DNA from 2 places in the Gynuella sp. genome. Region 2 is predicted to be linked to the other one. Evidence: riboswitches for the same ligand, from Rfam matches in the RefSeq annotation. Region 2 holds a riboswitch; the other holds the start of a gene.
The links. Region 2 has a riboswitch for thiamine pyrophosphate ahead of thiB (thiamine ABC transporter substrate binding subunit). Riboswitches for the same ligand answer to the same signal wherever they lie in the genome.
Positions count from the first base shown of each region.

Region 1: it holds a riboswitch for thiamine pyrophosphate, as region 2 does, so the genes downstream of both, thiC (phosphomethylpyrimidine synthase ThiC) here and thiB (thiamine ABC transporter substrate binding subunit) in region 2, are expected to answer to the same signal.

Region 1 is NZ_JBNKSF010000052.1:82,187-89,688, reverse strand. It holds gene thiO (glycine oxidase ThiO) at 1-465, opposite strand, end outside; gene thiC (phosphomethylpyrimidine synthase ThiC) at 462-2,273, opposite strand; TPP riboswitch at 2,339-2,445, opposite strand; gene ACQY6I_RS20355 (methyl-accepting chemotaxis protein) at 2,584-4,617, shown strand; gene ACQY6I_RS20350 (DUF1449 domain-containing protein) at 4,863-5,570, shown strand; gene ACQY6I_RS20345 (hypothetical protein) at 5,607-7,502, shown strand, end outside.
Region 2 is NZ_JBNKSF010000008.1:36,383-43,884, reverse strand. It holds gene ACQY6I_RS03150 (thiamine/thiamine pyrophosphate ABC transporter permease ThiP) at 1-1,429, opposite strand, end outside; gene thiB (thiamine ABC transporter substrate binding subunit) at 1,405-2,376, opposite strand; TPP riboswitch at 2,444-2,558, opposite strand; gene ACQY6I_RS03140 (phosphotransferase) at 2,602-3,348, shown strand; gene ACQY6I_RS03135 (NAD(P)/FAD-dependent oxidoreductase) at 3,341-4,564, shown strand; gene ACQY6I_RS03130 (methyl-accepting chemotaxis protein) at 4,583-6,112, opposite strand.

The sequences.
Region 1 (7,502 bases), on a different contig from region 2:
TGCCGGATCCACCCAGCTTTCCTCCGGTAACAACACTGCCTGCTGAAAATTCGGCAACAGTTCCGGCTCCTGCTGACGCAGCTGACTGGCATTCAGCCAGGCATATTCTTCTGCTGTCGGGTGGGTGTGCTGCTGTAACTGTTTCAGAAAACGCTGGTGGGCAGTGCTATCCTGAGGGTGAGAGATAATCAACGAGCCATGATTATGAAAATCCACCTCTTGACCCAGTGAGTCCACCAGCGCTGGCCACAATTGCAGTGACTGTCTGGCCAGTTGCAGTAATGCCGGTTCCAGTACTTCAATCTCTGATAACGGCGAGATCATCCCGCCGGCGGTGTAGGCGGCGGCCTCATCACCGTCGATCCTGTCCCGGTCAAACAAGGTTACCCGCTGACCGGTTTGTAGCAGTTGCCAGGCCATGGCCCGGCCGATCAGTCCAGCTCCAACGATGGCAATGTGATTCATGAAGACGCTTCTCCGGCGACGTCCTTAAGATAGATCTCGGCACCACCATCGCGGAACTCGCGGGATTTTTCCTGCATGCCCTGTTGCGCAAAATCACGGACGTCCTGGGTGATTTTCATGGAGCAGAATTTGGGGCCGCACATGGAGCAGAAGTGCGCGGTTTTGGCCGACTGCTTGGGCAGGGTTGCATCGTGATATTGTCGGGCTCTGAGCGGATCAAGTCCCAGATTGAACTGATCCTCCCAGCGAAATTCGAAGCGGGCCTTGGACAGCATGTCGTCGCGGTAGCGGGCACCCGGGTGACCCTTGGCCACATCAGCTGCATGGGCCGCAATTTTGTAGGTTATCAATCCTTCTTTGACATCGTCCCGGTCAGGTAGCCCAAGATGTTCCTTGGGGGTGACATAACACAGCATGGCACAGCCAAACCAGCCGATCATCGCCGCACCGATGCCACTGGTGAAATGATCGTAACCGGGGGCAATATCCGTGGTCAGCGGCCCCAAGGTGTAAAACGGTGCCTCATGGCAATGCTTTAGTTGCATGTCCATGTTTTCCTGAATCAGATGCATGGGTACATGACCCGGTCCTTCGATCATCACCTGTACATCATGTTGCCAGGCAATCTTGGTCAGCTCACCGAGAGTGATCAGTTCACTGAACTGAGCGTCGTCGTTGGCATCGGCAAGAGAGCCGGGACGCAAACCATCACCGAGAGAAAAGCTGACATCGTAGCGCTTCATGATCTTGCAGATATCTTCAAAGTGGGTGTACAGGAAACTCTCCTGATGGTGAGCAATACACCACTTGGCCATGATTGACCCACCGCGCGAGACGATGCCGGTGACCCGGTCCACGGTCTTGGGGATGTCGGCCAGGCGAATGCCGGCATGAATGGTGAAGTAATCAACCCCTTGTTCTGCCTGTTCGATCAGGGTGTCGCGAAACACTTCCCAATTGAGATCCTCGGCCACGCCGTTGACCTTTTCCAGTGCCTGATAGAGTGGCACCGTGCCGATAGGTACCGGAGAATTACGGATGATGTATTCGCGGGTTTCATGAATGTCCTGTCCGGTGGAAAGATCCATAACCGTATCCGCTCCCCAGTGAGTGGCCCAGACCATCTTTTCCACTTCTTCGGCAATATTCGAATTCAGTGCCGAGTTACCGATGTTGGCATTCACTTTTACCAGGAAATTCCGTCCTATAATCATCGGCTCCAGTTCCGGATGATTGATATTGGCCGGAATGATGGCGCGACCAGCGGCAATTTCTTCGCGTACGAATTCGGGGGTGATGGGTTGTAGTTGGGCGCCGAATGACTGTCCGGCCAGACGCCGCTGGCGTTCATCGGTATCAAACTCACTGCGTAACTGCTCGCGGTTCTGGTTTTCCCGTACTGCCACGTACTCCATTTCTGCAGTGATAATGCCGAGCCGGGCATAGTGCATCTGACTGACATTACGGCCTTCCCGCGCCTGTCGGATGATGCGGGAGTGACCAAAAAGTGGAAACTTTTCAGTGTCGCGGTCGCAGGCTGTTACCGTGCGAGCCTCATTGTCGCCGCGCTGATCGAGCCATTCGGTTCTCACGGGCGGTAAACCACGATGAATATCAATTGTCTGTTGCGGGTCGGTGTAAGGACCGGAGCTGTCATAGACCGTGACGGTTGATTGATCGCTCAGATCAATGGCCCGCATGGGAACTGAAATACCATGATGAAAAGGGCTGGGCACGTGGATTTTTCGGCTGCCGGGTAACGGATCGCGGCTGACGGTGGTAGGAAAACTACGGGTATCTTTGTTCATATTGCCTCCTCTGGTTTGTTAATACCTGAGGATCGGCCTATGAAAACTGAAATGATGTGCATGAGTTTCATGGACTGACTCTTCCCTACGCTGGTATTAACCGGATCAGGTTCAACGGGTCCGCTTGCGCGTCTCAGCCATGTCATGGGACAAGGCTCCCCGAGAGTTGTGGGCAAGTCTACGAGTGTGGACTTACAGAAGTCAATTACTTGGCCGATAAAACGGTAATGGGTCAACAGGAGTAGTCATCAGGATCTATACTGAAAACATTGTCAAAGACCTGAACAAAAATTAACAACCGGGTAAATACATGAGAATCACCGTTGTAAACCGAACCACAGCCGGCTTTGCCATTGTTATTGCATTGTTGTTGTTTTTGGCCTGGCAGGCACTCAATGCGTTGAGTTCGATGAACAATAATATTGATCATATTAACGACACCATCATTCCGGTGCTGGATCAGAACAAGCAACTGTCTATGGCCATGGCGGGTATGAATCGTCTTGTCTCGGAGCACTATGCTGAGTATCGGCCGGATCAGTTAAGTCAGTATGAGAACGAGTTTCAAACGCTTTATCAGGAATATCAGCAGCAGCTTACCGAGCTACGTAATTTCAGTTTGTCATCGAAGGGTTTGAACGAGGCGCTGGATGCCGTCGATGTCATCGTACAGGAGCTGGTACGGTTTGCTGAAACACAGATGCGCGATCGCCAGTCTCTGTTGCAGAGCCGGCAGACATATGCACTGGCAGCCGAAGAATACAGCAAGGTCTGGCTGAATTTTTCCATCGACATGAAAGTGGTCGACCGGGTCATCGAAGTACTGGCCCGCAAAAGCTATATGGAGCTGACTGCGGCAGAAAAAACCGTACCGGGAAATCAGAAATATATCGCCGATAAGATTAACCTGCTGCGTAATGACCTGGCCAGACTGGACCAGATCAACGATACCGCCAACATGCAGGCAATTATCGAGAGTGCCCGCTCGACGATGATGCTCATCCAGAATCGGTATCAGACTATTGAGCAGGGTTCTGCCATCATATATGAAAAATATGCGCCTTATGTTGCTATGTTGACTAAAACGGTTAACGACCCGCAGGGGTTGATGGCTCAACGGCTGGCGGTATTGCAGTTGCAACAGAGCAACATCGAAAACATGATTCAGCTGGCGCAGATTGCCAAACAGGTCGTTAATGCCAGTGCACAGGTGGATACTGTCGTAAACGCTGATCTTCAGCAAAACCGGACAGATTCGAAACAGCTTTACAGCCACTCTCAAAATGTTGTCATCATAACTGTTCTGGTGTCGGTGATATTTTCAGTGCTGCTGACCGTCTGGCTGATCAGAAAAATACGTCAGCCTATGGACAGCATTCTGGGGTTCCTGGCCCTGACCAGCCGGGGCGATCTGAGTCATCGGCTGAAACTCTCTTCACAGGATGAACTGGGTGATATTGGCCATGGCATCGATGAGCTGGTTGCCAACCTAAGCCAGCTGTTAAGGGCTCTGATTGATAAATCCAGAAATATCGGCGAGCTGGTTAAAGACAGTCTGGCTCGGGATGAGGGCCTGAAGGTGCGCCTGGATGCTCAGCACCAGAGTACTCAAAACATTGCTGCCTCCTCCCGCGAAATGGAGCAGGCAACCCAGGCGGTTTGTGAATCCTCGGGTCTGGCTCTGGCAGAAATCAAACAACTATTCAGCGAAACCGAAGACAGCATAAACAGCATTCTCAATACCAACGAACTGATCAACCGCTTTCGCGGGAATATCGGGTCGGCACAACAAATGTCGACCGGTCTTCAGGAACACTCCGGGCAAATCGAAAAAGCGGTTACCATGATTGCCAAAATTGCCGAACAGACCAACCTGCTGGCATTGAATGCCGCCATTGAGTCCGCTCGGGCCGGTGAACAGGGGCGAGGGTTTGCGGTGGTGGCCGATGAAGTGCGGGCACTGGCGATTAAAACCCAGGAATCGACGGTGGAAATTAACAACGTTGTCAGTCAGTTACAAACGTTGGCAAATCAGTTGGTTGCGCACATGGACCAGAATGTTGGACGCATTGACGAGATGGTGGAAAAAGCCAGTGCCACCGACGGCTCTCTCAAAATCATCAGTGAAAAACTGTCAGCGGTACAGGATATGGTGTTATCGATGAATCAGGCTGCCGAATCTCAGCAGCAGATCTCCACTGATGTGGCGAGTCATATCAATGATATCTTTGCGAATGCCGAAGAAGTTGCCAGTCGTGCCGGTGACAATTTTGAACATATTAAAGCGCTGGGCCGTCTGGCCGGTGAACAGGAAGAAAATACACGTTTGTTTCAGCTGGAATAAATGCTCCTGAAAATTTTCATGATTTTCGGGTTTTAGTTTTAAACGAAATACAGTTTAATTGCGTCCTTCGTTGATATCGATGCCGAATTGCGGCAGTCAGCATGCAGTATATTTTCAGTCAGATAAAAATGTGACTGAAGTCTCGGAAATTCAGCGATATCGATAGCCTGCCAGTGTGAAATGGCCCGTAGTCAGATTCACCATGCAGTTGGCCGAAGGGATACAATTATTATCAGGAGATAAAGGTGTTCGCTATTTTTCTTAGCAGCAAAATGGATCCTTTTTATCAGAACATAGGATCTTTCCCGACCGTTATTTTTACCTTTTTTCTGGGGGTGAGCCTGTGTTTCTGGCTGATTGCGGTATTGGGCCTGGTTGATCTGGATGTTGCTGATATCGATGTCGACCTTCCCGAAGGCAACGGTTCAGCAGAAGGTGCTGATGTCAATATGTCACTGGCGGGCATCTTGTCCAGATTTGGTCTTCATGGTGTTCCGCTAACCATTGTCATCTCATTGTTATCATGGTTTGGGTGGGTCATCAGTTATCTGGCTGTACATTACATTCTCAACCCTGTTGCCAGTCAGGGTTTCGTACATTACCTGCTGGGTCTGGTCATTTTCCTGGGCTCCCTTTATCTCGCCTCTATTCCCTCCGCGCTGATTATTCGTCCACTGCGCAAAATATTCAGCGACCCCTACCAGGATATGGCTAAACATCTGACCGGGCAGATTGCCGTGGTGCGGACCAGTCGTGTGGACGCGACATTCGGAGAGGCCTTTTTCAACGATGGTGGTGCCGGGTTGATCCTGAAAGTCAGGTCTATGAATGATGAGACCTTTGTCAAAGGTGATCGGGTGGTGCTATTGGAATATGTTGAAGCTCAGAATATTTTCCGGGTGATCTCGGAACATGAATTTAACGGCGTGTTGAAACAGCCAACACATCATTAATACGGTAACGTTTTCCACAAACAAGGAGTAATTCTCATGGGTTTTTTCGCCGATTTATCGGGTCTGGGCTTTGTCACGGCAGCGATAGGCATCGCCATTGTCGTTGTGTTGTGCATCGGCCTGCTGATCAAAGCCTTTTATCATAAGGTTGACCAGGGTACTGCGCTCATCATCAACGATCTCAGTTCCAAACCTAAGGTCAAGTTTACCGGTGGTCTGGTGCTACCTGTCATTCACAAAAAGGAATTGATGAAAATTTCGTTGATTACCCTGGAAGTGGATCGTCGTGGTAAGGAAGGTCTGATTTGTAAGGACAACATGCGGGCCGATATCACCGTTGCCTTTTATTTGCGCGTTAATGAAACCGCAGAAGATGTACTGCGGGTAGCCAAGACAGTCGGCGCCCAGCGTGCCTCAGACCGCGATGCCGTATACGAACTGTTTGCCGCCAAATTCTCAGAAGCTTTGAAGACTGTTGGTAAACAGATTGACTTCGTGCAGTTGTTCGAAAACCGTATTGAATTCCGTGAAAAAATCATTCAGGTCATCGGTGATGACCTCAGTGGTTATGTACTTGAAGACGTTGCCATCGATTACCTGGAACAGACCCCCAAAGGGGCGTTGGATTCAAGCAATATCCTCGACTCCGAAGGTATCAAGAAAATCACCGAACTGACCGCTGCGCAGAACATCCGCACCAACGTACTGGAGCGCGATGAAGAGCTGGCGATCAAGAAAAAGAATGTGGAAACCACTGAAGCGATGCTGGAGCTTGCACGCCAGCAGGCAGATGCCGAAGCTCGTCAGGAACGTGAAATTGCCACCATTCGTGCACGCGAGGTAGCAGAAACCAAACGGGTACAGGAAGAGGAACGAAAAAAAGCCGAATCCGCCAATATTTCTGTCGAGCAGGATCTGGCCGTACAGCGTGAAAACCAGCAACGCGAAATAGAAGTGGCCACGCAGAACCGTCTGCGGGCCATTGCCATTGAAGAGGAAAAAGTCACCCGCGCCCGTGATCTCGAAGTCGTTGCCCGTGAGCGGGAAGTGGAACTGCAGCGCATCGAAGCCGAAAAAGCGGTTGAAGTTGAGAAGAAAGAAATTGCCAATGTCATTCGCGAGCGTATCGCGGTAGACAAAACTGTGGCAGTTGAGGAAGAACGGATTAAAGAGGTTCGTGAGGTTTCCGAAGCGGATCGCCACAAACAGGTTCAGGTGCTGGCAGCAGAAGCCAAAGCCGAAGAAGAGAAAGTCAAACAGGTGAAAGCGGCGGAAGCAGACGAACAGGCTGCCAAATTCCGGGCCCAGGAAGTCACTACCATGGCTCAGGCCGAGCTGGAAAAAGCCGCCAAAGAAGCTGATGGCAAGAAGAAAATGGCCGAAGGTGTTCAGGCCGAAGAAGCTGCTCATGGTCTGGCCGAAGCCAAAGTGCGCGAAGCCAAAGCCGATGCGGCTGAAAAAGAAGGGCTTGCAGAGGCCAAAGTTGTGGCAGCCAAAGGTGAAGCCGAGGCCAGAGCGCAGCGTGAAGTGGGTCTGGTGGATGCTGAAGTTATTGCTGCCAAAGGTGATGCCAAAGCCAAGGCCGAACGTGATGCCGGTATGGCGGAAGCCGAAATTATTGCGGCCAAAGGTGATGCTGATGCCAAAGCCTGTCGCGAAGCTGGTATGGCGGAAGCCGAAATCATTGCGGCCAAGGGTGATGCAGAAGCCAGTGCTCAGCGAGGTACTGGTATGGCGGAAGCTGAAGTCATTGCTGCCAAAGGTCGCTCAGAAGCCAGTGCCCAGAAAGAAATCGGTCTGGCCGAAGCCGAAGTTATCCGTGAGAAATTCAAAGGTGAAGCCGAAGGTCTGGTTGAGAAATTCGGTGCCATGGGCAGCATGAGTGATCAGGCCCGTGAACATGAAGAATTCCGTATGTCGCTGGAAACAGCG
Region 2 (7,502 bases):
TGTCGCCAAAAATGGAAAATACAGCGACATCCCCCAAACACAGAACCCAGGCCAGGGCAAATGTCTGTATTAGAATGGTACGCAGGTATTTCAATTCCACCCATGTTTGTTGCCAGGCAGAAGGCCGCCAGTTTTGCAATTGTCGTTGATATAACAGATCAAATGTAAACAGCGGTGACTTAAGTTGTGAGATTACGAACGGGCAGGCGATGACTGCGTTGATCCAGATGATCCAGAGTGGTTGTGACTGCTCCAGCCACCCACGGGAAATCACTACAATAAATATCCCCACGGAAATGACCATTGCTGGTAGCGGTAGTGTGTGAGTAGCAATCCACTCCATAATATGTTGACGTGCACCGTTACGCTGATTACGAAAAAATCTGACGGGTAGCAGTAATGCCCAACCGAGTGCAGTTGCCAGACTCGCGGATACCAATGCGAACAGTAGTGACCATCCAGTTGCACGGATAATTGCAGTGCTGTTCAGATTGGTCAGATCCTGTGACAGCAGACGTACTACAATGGCAATGATCGGTGCCAGTAAAAACAGCCAGAAACCCACCTGTAGAAGTGGCATCCAGATCCATTGCTGCAAGCGTTTTGGCGGTTGAACCGTTTGGCGAATACTGGGGTGATTCAGCCAGCTGATGCGACCGGATACGTTGACCAGTAGCAGCACTGAACCACTTAGAATTAATTGCAGCCAGGCCAGCAGCAAGGCCTCATTCATATTGAAGTCGTATTTCAGGGCCTGATAAATAGCGACCTCCAGAGTCGTAGCCCGTGGCCCACCACCGAGTGCGAGTACAATGGCAAAGCTGTTGAAGCACAGCATAAATATAAAACCGCCAATCAGCAGCAGTGTTGGCCGCAGTATCGGCCATTCCACCTGCCGCCAGACTTGCCACCAGGGTAGCCGGAACTGTTCTGTTAAGCGCCATGATGCTTCGGGTATTTGTTGCAGCCGCAAGTACAGCGAACGCACAGCAAAAGGCAGATTAAGATAAACATGGGCTATCAGGATGCCGCTGAGACCATACAGGTTCCAGTGGGGTAACCAGTGTTTCAGCAGTGGTGTGACGAGGCCTTTGGGACCTAACAGGATGACCAGTCCGGTGATGAGGATCAGCGTCGGCATTACAAAAGCCAGCAAGGACAGATGCAATAACCAGCGGCTACTGCCGGAAGCACGAAAATAAAACAATGCCCTGGCAATAGGGATGGCTGCCACAGTGCTGATCAGCGCACTTAAAAACGCCTGCCAGAGACTAAAGCGGGTAATGCCCAGAATATAGTCATCGGTCAGCAACGAGAGAGAGAATCCACCGGTGCGGAATAATGTCAGTCCGGAAAAAGACAGCAGTGTGGCACTGCACAGAATGCACAGTGCCAACGCTGCCGCTATTGTGCGGCTATTGAGCGCCAAGTCTTGATCCACTGTTCACGTTGTTGAGTGAATTGCGGGTAATCGATTGCGATGGCTTTGGGTTGTACCAATGTTGAGAATGCTTCGGGCAGTGACACATCATCAATAACTGGTAGCATCCAGTTGGTCACCGGAATGATTTCCTGCGCGGTTTTGGAAGTCAGAAACGTCAGAAACTGACGGGCCAGTTCTGGTTGATGGGCATACTGGCTGATGCCGGCCACCTCGATCTGGGCAATGTGGCCTTCGTTGAACTCTGCTGCCTGATAGCGGTTTTCATTTTCCGCCACCATATGATAGGCCGGTGAGGTGGTATAGCTGAGTACATAATCAGCACTGCCTTCCAGGAACATGTTGTACGCTTCGGACCAGCCTTTGGTCACTGTTACGGTATGGCTGTTCAGCTGTTCCCAAGCTTGTTCGGCGTTATCCGGATACAGGCTGTTGATCCACAGCAACAATCCCTGTCCGGGTGTGCTGGTACGCGGATCCTGATAGATCACTGTTGCTTTTGAGGCCAACAGTTCGGCCATCGACTGGGCCGGTTGTTTGATTTGATCACGGTTATAGATGAACGCAAAATAGCCATAATCAAACGGCAGGAAGTAGGTGTTCTGCCAATGCAGATCGGCTTTTAGTCCATCGCTCGGCAAAGAGTGCTGCTGGACCAGATGCTGTTCGACAGCGCTTTCCATCAACGGCGCATCAATGCCTAAAATGACATCGGCCTTGGTGTTTCGGCCTTCAATTTTCAATCGGTTCAGAATGGCTACGCCATCTTCCGCGGCCACAAATGTCAGGTCGCAGTCGCACTGTTGTTCAAAGGCTTGTTCCAGTTGTGGACCGGGACCCCATTCAGAGGTAAAGGAATCATAGGTATAAACTGTTAGGGTTTCAGACTGGACAAAACCAGCCAGCAGACTTAATGGCAGTAGCCACTTATTCATATAAGCTCCTCAATCATGAGGGCGTGGGAAATGCTGTGTTGCAGGTTGTGAGGAATGTTCTCTTTAACTGCAGAGATAGCCCATTTCCTACGCCAGTATTAACTGGATCAGGTTCTACGGGTAAACTCTCAGCCATGGAACGTCGATTTCTGTCAGTTATCATGGCACCCCGATGAGACGGGCGCTAGTGTAAAGCTTTTCAAATGGATAGCCAAATCATTGATTGTGAACCAAATCCCCACTGCCATACAGGCTGAGCTACGGCAGTGGTTGCCTGCTGTCGCGGAGTGGCGATATCTGGATGCCGGCAATACCAGCAATTATCTGTTTACCGGAGATGGTGCCGGTGATCGTTACGTCTTGCGGGTCAATGCCGGTGATGACATCAGTTTTGGGGTCGACCGGAAACAGGAAGATCAGGTCTTACAACTGATTGCCGGACAGGATTGGGCACCAGATATTATTCGCAACGACATTGATCTGGGTTTTTGCCTGATGCGTTATCACGGACTGCCCGCTGCGGATGTGTCGATAACGGCTCCGGTGGTTTTACGGGCTCTTCATGCATTGCAGCAGACGGCATCCGGTCCCTGGTTTGATTACGCTCATCTGTTTGCGGGATACCGGTATCGCTTGCAACAACTGCCTCAGGCATTATTCGAGCTTGAACAACTGCATATGCATTTACAGAGGCTGCCGGATGATCGTTGTCTGATCCATCAGGATTTGCATCCAGGAAATGTACTGGTGGCAGATGGGCGCATGGTCATCATCGACTGGGAATATTCCGGTATCGGAAATGCCTGGCTGGAACTGGCTAATGTTCAGCATCATTGGCATTTTTCTATGCCCCAGTTACAACAACTGCCGGTCTGCCGGCGGTATCCGACCGATATGGTCGATCAATATTTACAACAGGCGAAAATATGCAATCAAATGTTGGCCAGACTCTGGTACCTGGCCCGTGAATAAAAAAGTAATCGTGATTGGTGCCGGACCGGCAGGTTTGATGGCAGCAGAACAATTGGCCGGTCATGGTGTACAGGTGGACATTTATGACGCCATGCCTTCGGTGGCCCGTAAATTTTTGCGTGCCGGCATTGGTGGGCTGAATATCACCCACAGCGAGCCATTGCCACAATTCATTGCGCGCTACCAGGATTCCGATGGCAGGGTAGCGAGCTGGTTACAGAGTTTCGGGCCAGAGGAATTAAGACAGTGGTGTGCTGGTCTGGGGATCGAAACCTTTGTTGGCAGTTCTGGCCGGGTCTTCCCTGCTCAGAAGAAAGCAGCGCCGTTACTACGCCGCTGGTTATCCAGGTTACGACAGGCTGGGGTAAGGTTTCACTTGCAGCATCAGTGGCAGGGTTGGCAATCGGATGGTCAACTACGATTGTTTGACCGGCATGAGCAACAGCCGGTATTGGTATCGGCTGATGCGGTGATACTGGCCATGGGTGGCGGCAGTTGGAAAAAACTTGGATCAGATGGTCAGTGGCAGGCAGCGTTAACCGAGCGTGATGTTGTCATTGCGCCCTTACAACCCAGTAATTGCGGATTTAATCTTTCCTGGACGGATTATATACAGCAATTTGCCGGTCAGGCGTTAAAGTCAGTGGCGTTGTCAGTCGATGGCTGTCACTTTAGAAAGGGGGAGATGGTGCTGAGTCATTATGGTCTGGAAGGTTCGCTGGTTTATGCCATGTCCCGTCCGATCAGAGAATGCCTGCAGACGGGGAAGTGCCATGTGTGGGTGGATCTGCTGCCGGATCTTTCTGAAGATAAAATACGCGCCCGCCTCAGCAAGCCCAGAGGCAAAGAGTCCATGAGCAGTTATCTGCGTAAACGCCTGAATCTTTCTGGTGTCAAATATGCCCTGTTGCGGGAATGTTCCGGGCCGGATTGCGATTTGAACCGGCATGAAGACCTGATCCGTACCATCAAAACCTTGAAACTAGTCATCGATTCCCCACGCCCCATTGACGAAGCCATCAGTACCGCCGGAGGCATTCAGTTTTCAGAGTTGGATGAACAGCTCATGTTAAAAAGGCTCCCCGGCGTATTTGCTGCCGGAGAGATGCTGGATTGGGATGCCCCGACCGGCGGTTATTTGTTAACCGCCTGCTTTGCCAGCGGCTACCTGGCCGGGCAGGGCGTAAGACAGTGGCTGACATCGATTGAACGCTGATGTCAGCTCAGCCCGGTATCACCATTTGAATCCAGCCAGTTGTGTACTCAAGGTTTCGGTTTGCTGATTAACGCTGTGACTGTAGGAACCTGCCTGATCCACTTGCTCGTTGGCCTGTTGTGACAGAGCTGAGAGGCGGTGGATATTCTGGTTCAGTTCCTGGCTTACGGATGACTGTTCGGTCACTGCACTGGCAATGTGAGTTGACATATCATTGATCTGGCCGATTGCCTCGAATACTGATTTTAATGCATCTTTGGCTTGTTCGACTTTATCGACACCTTCACGACTGGCGGTGCTGCCAGATTGGAATAATACCGCTCCCTCTGCACTACTGGTCTTCAGACGTTCAATCTTCTGGCTGATTTCTTTGGTGCTGTCCTGGGTTTTAGCGGCCAGGGCACGGACTTCATCTGCCACAACTGCAAAGCCTCGACCCTGTTCACCAGCTCTGGCGGCTTCAATGGCCGCGTTAAGTGCCAAGAGATTGGTCTGCTCAGCAATACCCTGGATGACTGACATGATTTCGGTAATTGCATCTACATCCGATTGCAGTGTGGTCATTGAACGGGAGGTTTCCTGCAGAGTGGTATCGAGACCCTGAATAAGGGTGACCGTGGATTCCATGAATTCCTGTGTCTTCTGGGCGTTCTTGTGTGCTGCTTCGGCTGATGATGACGTGGTTTCAGCGTTTCCGGCAATTTCCTGGGTGGCAGAGGTGCTTTGCGTAATGGCAGTGGCAATGGATTCAATTTCATGGCGTTGCTCAGATACAAGAGAGCGGCTGATATCAAATGAAGCATCCAGGTCAGAAACCGCCTGCCTGACCTGGGTGGACACCTGACCAACGGCTGACATGGAACTCTGTAATTTGTCCATAAACTGATTGAAGTAGCCAACCAGTTCACCAATTTCATTGTTCTGCTCCACTTTGATACGTCGGGTCAGGTCGCCTTCACCCTCAGCAATATCATGCATGGCACTGCTTAACTGCATAATTGGTTTTCTGACTAACCATGACAGCAGTAAATAGATCACGATGGCCAGCGTGATATCCAGAATGACCGTTCTGATGATAGCAGCCTGTACTAATGTATTTAGTTGTCGAGATAAGTAACCGTCGTTCATTTTAAAATAAATCACGGCAATAGGATCTTTGCCTGCGTCTTCCAAAAACAATGGCAACATCGAAAGTGTTTTGACATCAGGAAGTGTATCCGCGGCCTGCACGTCATCGTCCTCGTGCTTGATAATACCTTTGCTGAGCTTATTTTTTTCGACCACATAAATAGCGTCAATCACTTTGCTTTCCACTGCTGAATTCAATACCCGATCTACGGTTTCAAGTTCAAAATTCCATAATGCCGGCGGTAAGGATAAGCTGAGAAACTGATTGATTTCTTTGGTTTGATCCTGAATGTTATGCTGCCATCGACTGACATTGATCCGGTAGTCGATTACAGTACTGATACATAACAACAGGGTAATAAATAATACAGCCCACAGTGTAATCCGGATGCTTAATGAATAAGACTTGGATGATTTCATTGTTTTCCCCAGTAAAAACCTTACATTTAAACTATAGCTGATGATTTCTTGTGTTCAGCATAATTCGAATATAAGACACAGGTTTTCGGTTACAGTATTGAATACTTAGGGAGCTTCTGAAAAATGGCCTGTTCGCGCAGGACGTTGTCAGCCCCTGTCTCACACCCTCATTTACACCCGTAAATTGCGGTGTTGCGAGTGGTGCTTCCTCGCCTGCATCAACACTATTCCTATTTTTCAGAGGCCCCTTAGTTCTTTTATCTCAATGAGTTATGTATTTTGTTATTTCCTGACAAATATATGGCTGTTTTAGAGCTGCTGCTAAAAATAAGGCTATATCCTATATCGTTGCAGGCAACCCCAGCATCTATCTGAGCGATGTTCATGTATAACAGGCGCTATCGTTACTATGAATATAGACCAAGAAGATAAAACTTGCTTTGTTTGTACGGTGACTGGGGAATGGTGCCAGGGCCTGTCTACACTCATTTCATCGGCCTGCTGAGAACCAGTTTCACTCAAATCCAGGTACGAGGAGTGATGTTGTAAAGCTCATCCATGAGGGTTACACGCTAAAACGTTAGCGGGACTAAATGAGTGACGAGCAACGCCGAGTTGAGTGACACGGGCCTCAGCCCGAAGGGTTATGGCTAAAAAGGCCGCACTTTGCGTTGGTCCACGTTCGCTTAGAATGACGAAGCTTCACGTTAACCGTCGGAATGCCGCATCACTTAATTGCAGTCTTTTTAGCCAATAACAGGTTCGACGAAACGAGTATCGACAGGCCCTAGTGTAGAGTCTCAAGTAAAACGCATATTTAAATGGGCCGCCGAATTCACTTCGCAACTCTACGTTGAGTTCAGCCAACGGTGTCCCACTCTTCGAGCAGCGCTCAAGACACCCACCGCTTCGTTTCAGCTCTTGACAAGGGATGACCATTGCCGGCGAGCAGCGTCTCGCTGTGAGCATCTTGAGGTGCTTTTTTAATATAGGTTTTATTCAACACACTACACTAGCCATGAATTGAATCGGCAAGACTTCACCCTGACTGGCGACAGATAAAACAAATTATTGAATGGACGCCTCCTATGCGGAATTGTTTTATTCATATGGTGAAGAATGTTCCTGCGATTAAAGTACGGATGTTTTTGACTGACTGTTCGTCAGTGTTGTTCGGCAAAGCTATTATCATTTGCCAACATGTTTATTTAGTCGCGGTTTCGGATAATCAGTGAGCTTGTTTTTGATTTAAGGGGCTTCTGAAAAGTAGGAAAAGTTTTGATGTCGGCGAGGAAGCACCACTCGCAACACCGCATTTACGGGCGTAAATGAGGGGGTGAGACGGGGGGCTGACAACGTCCTGCGCGAAAACAGGCCATTTTTCAACGGT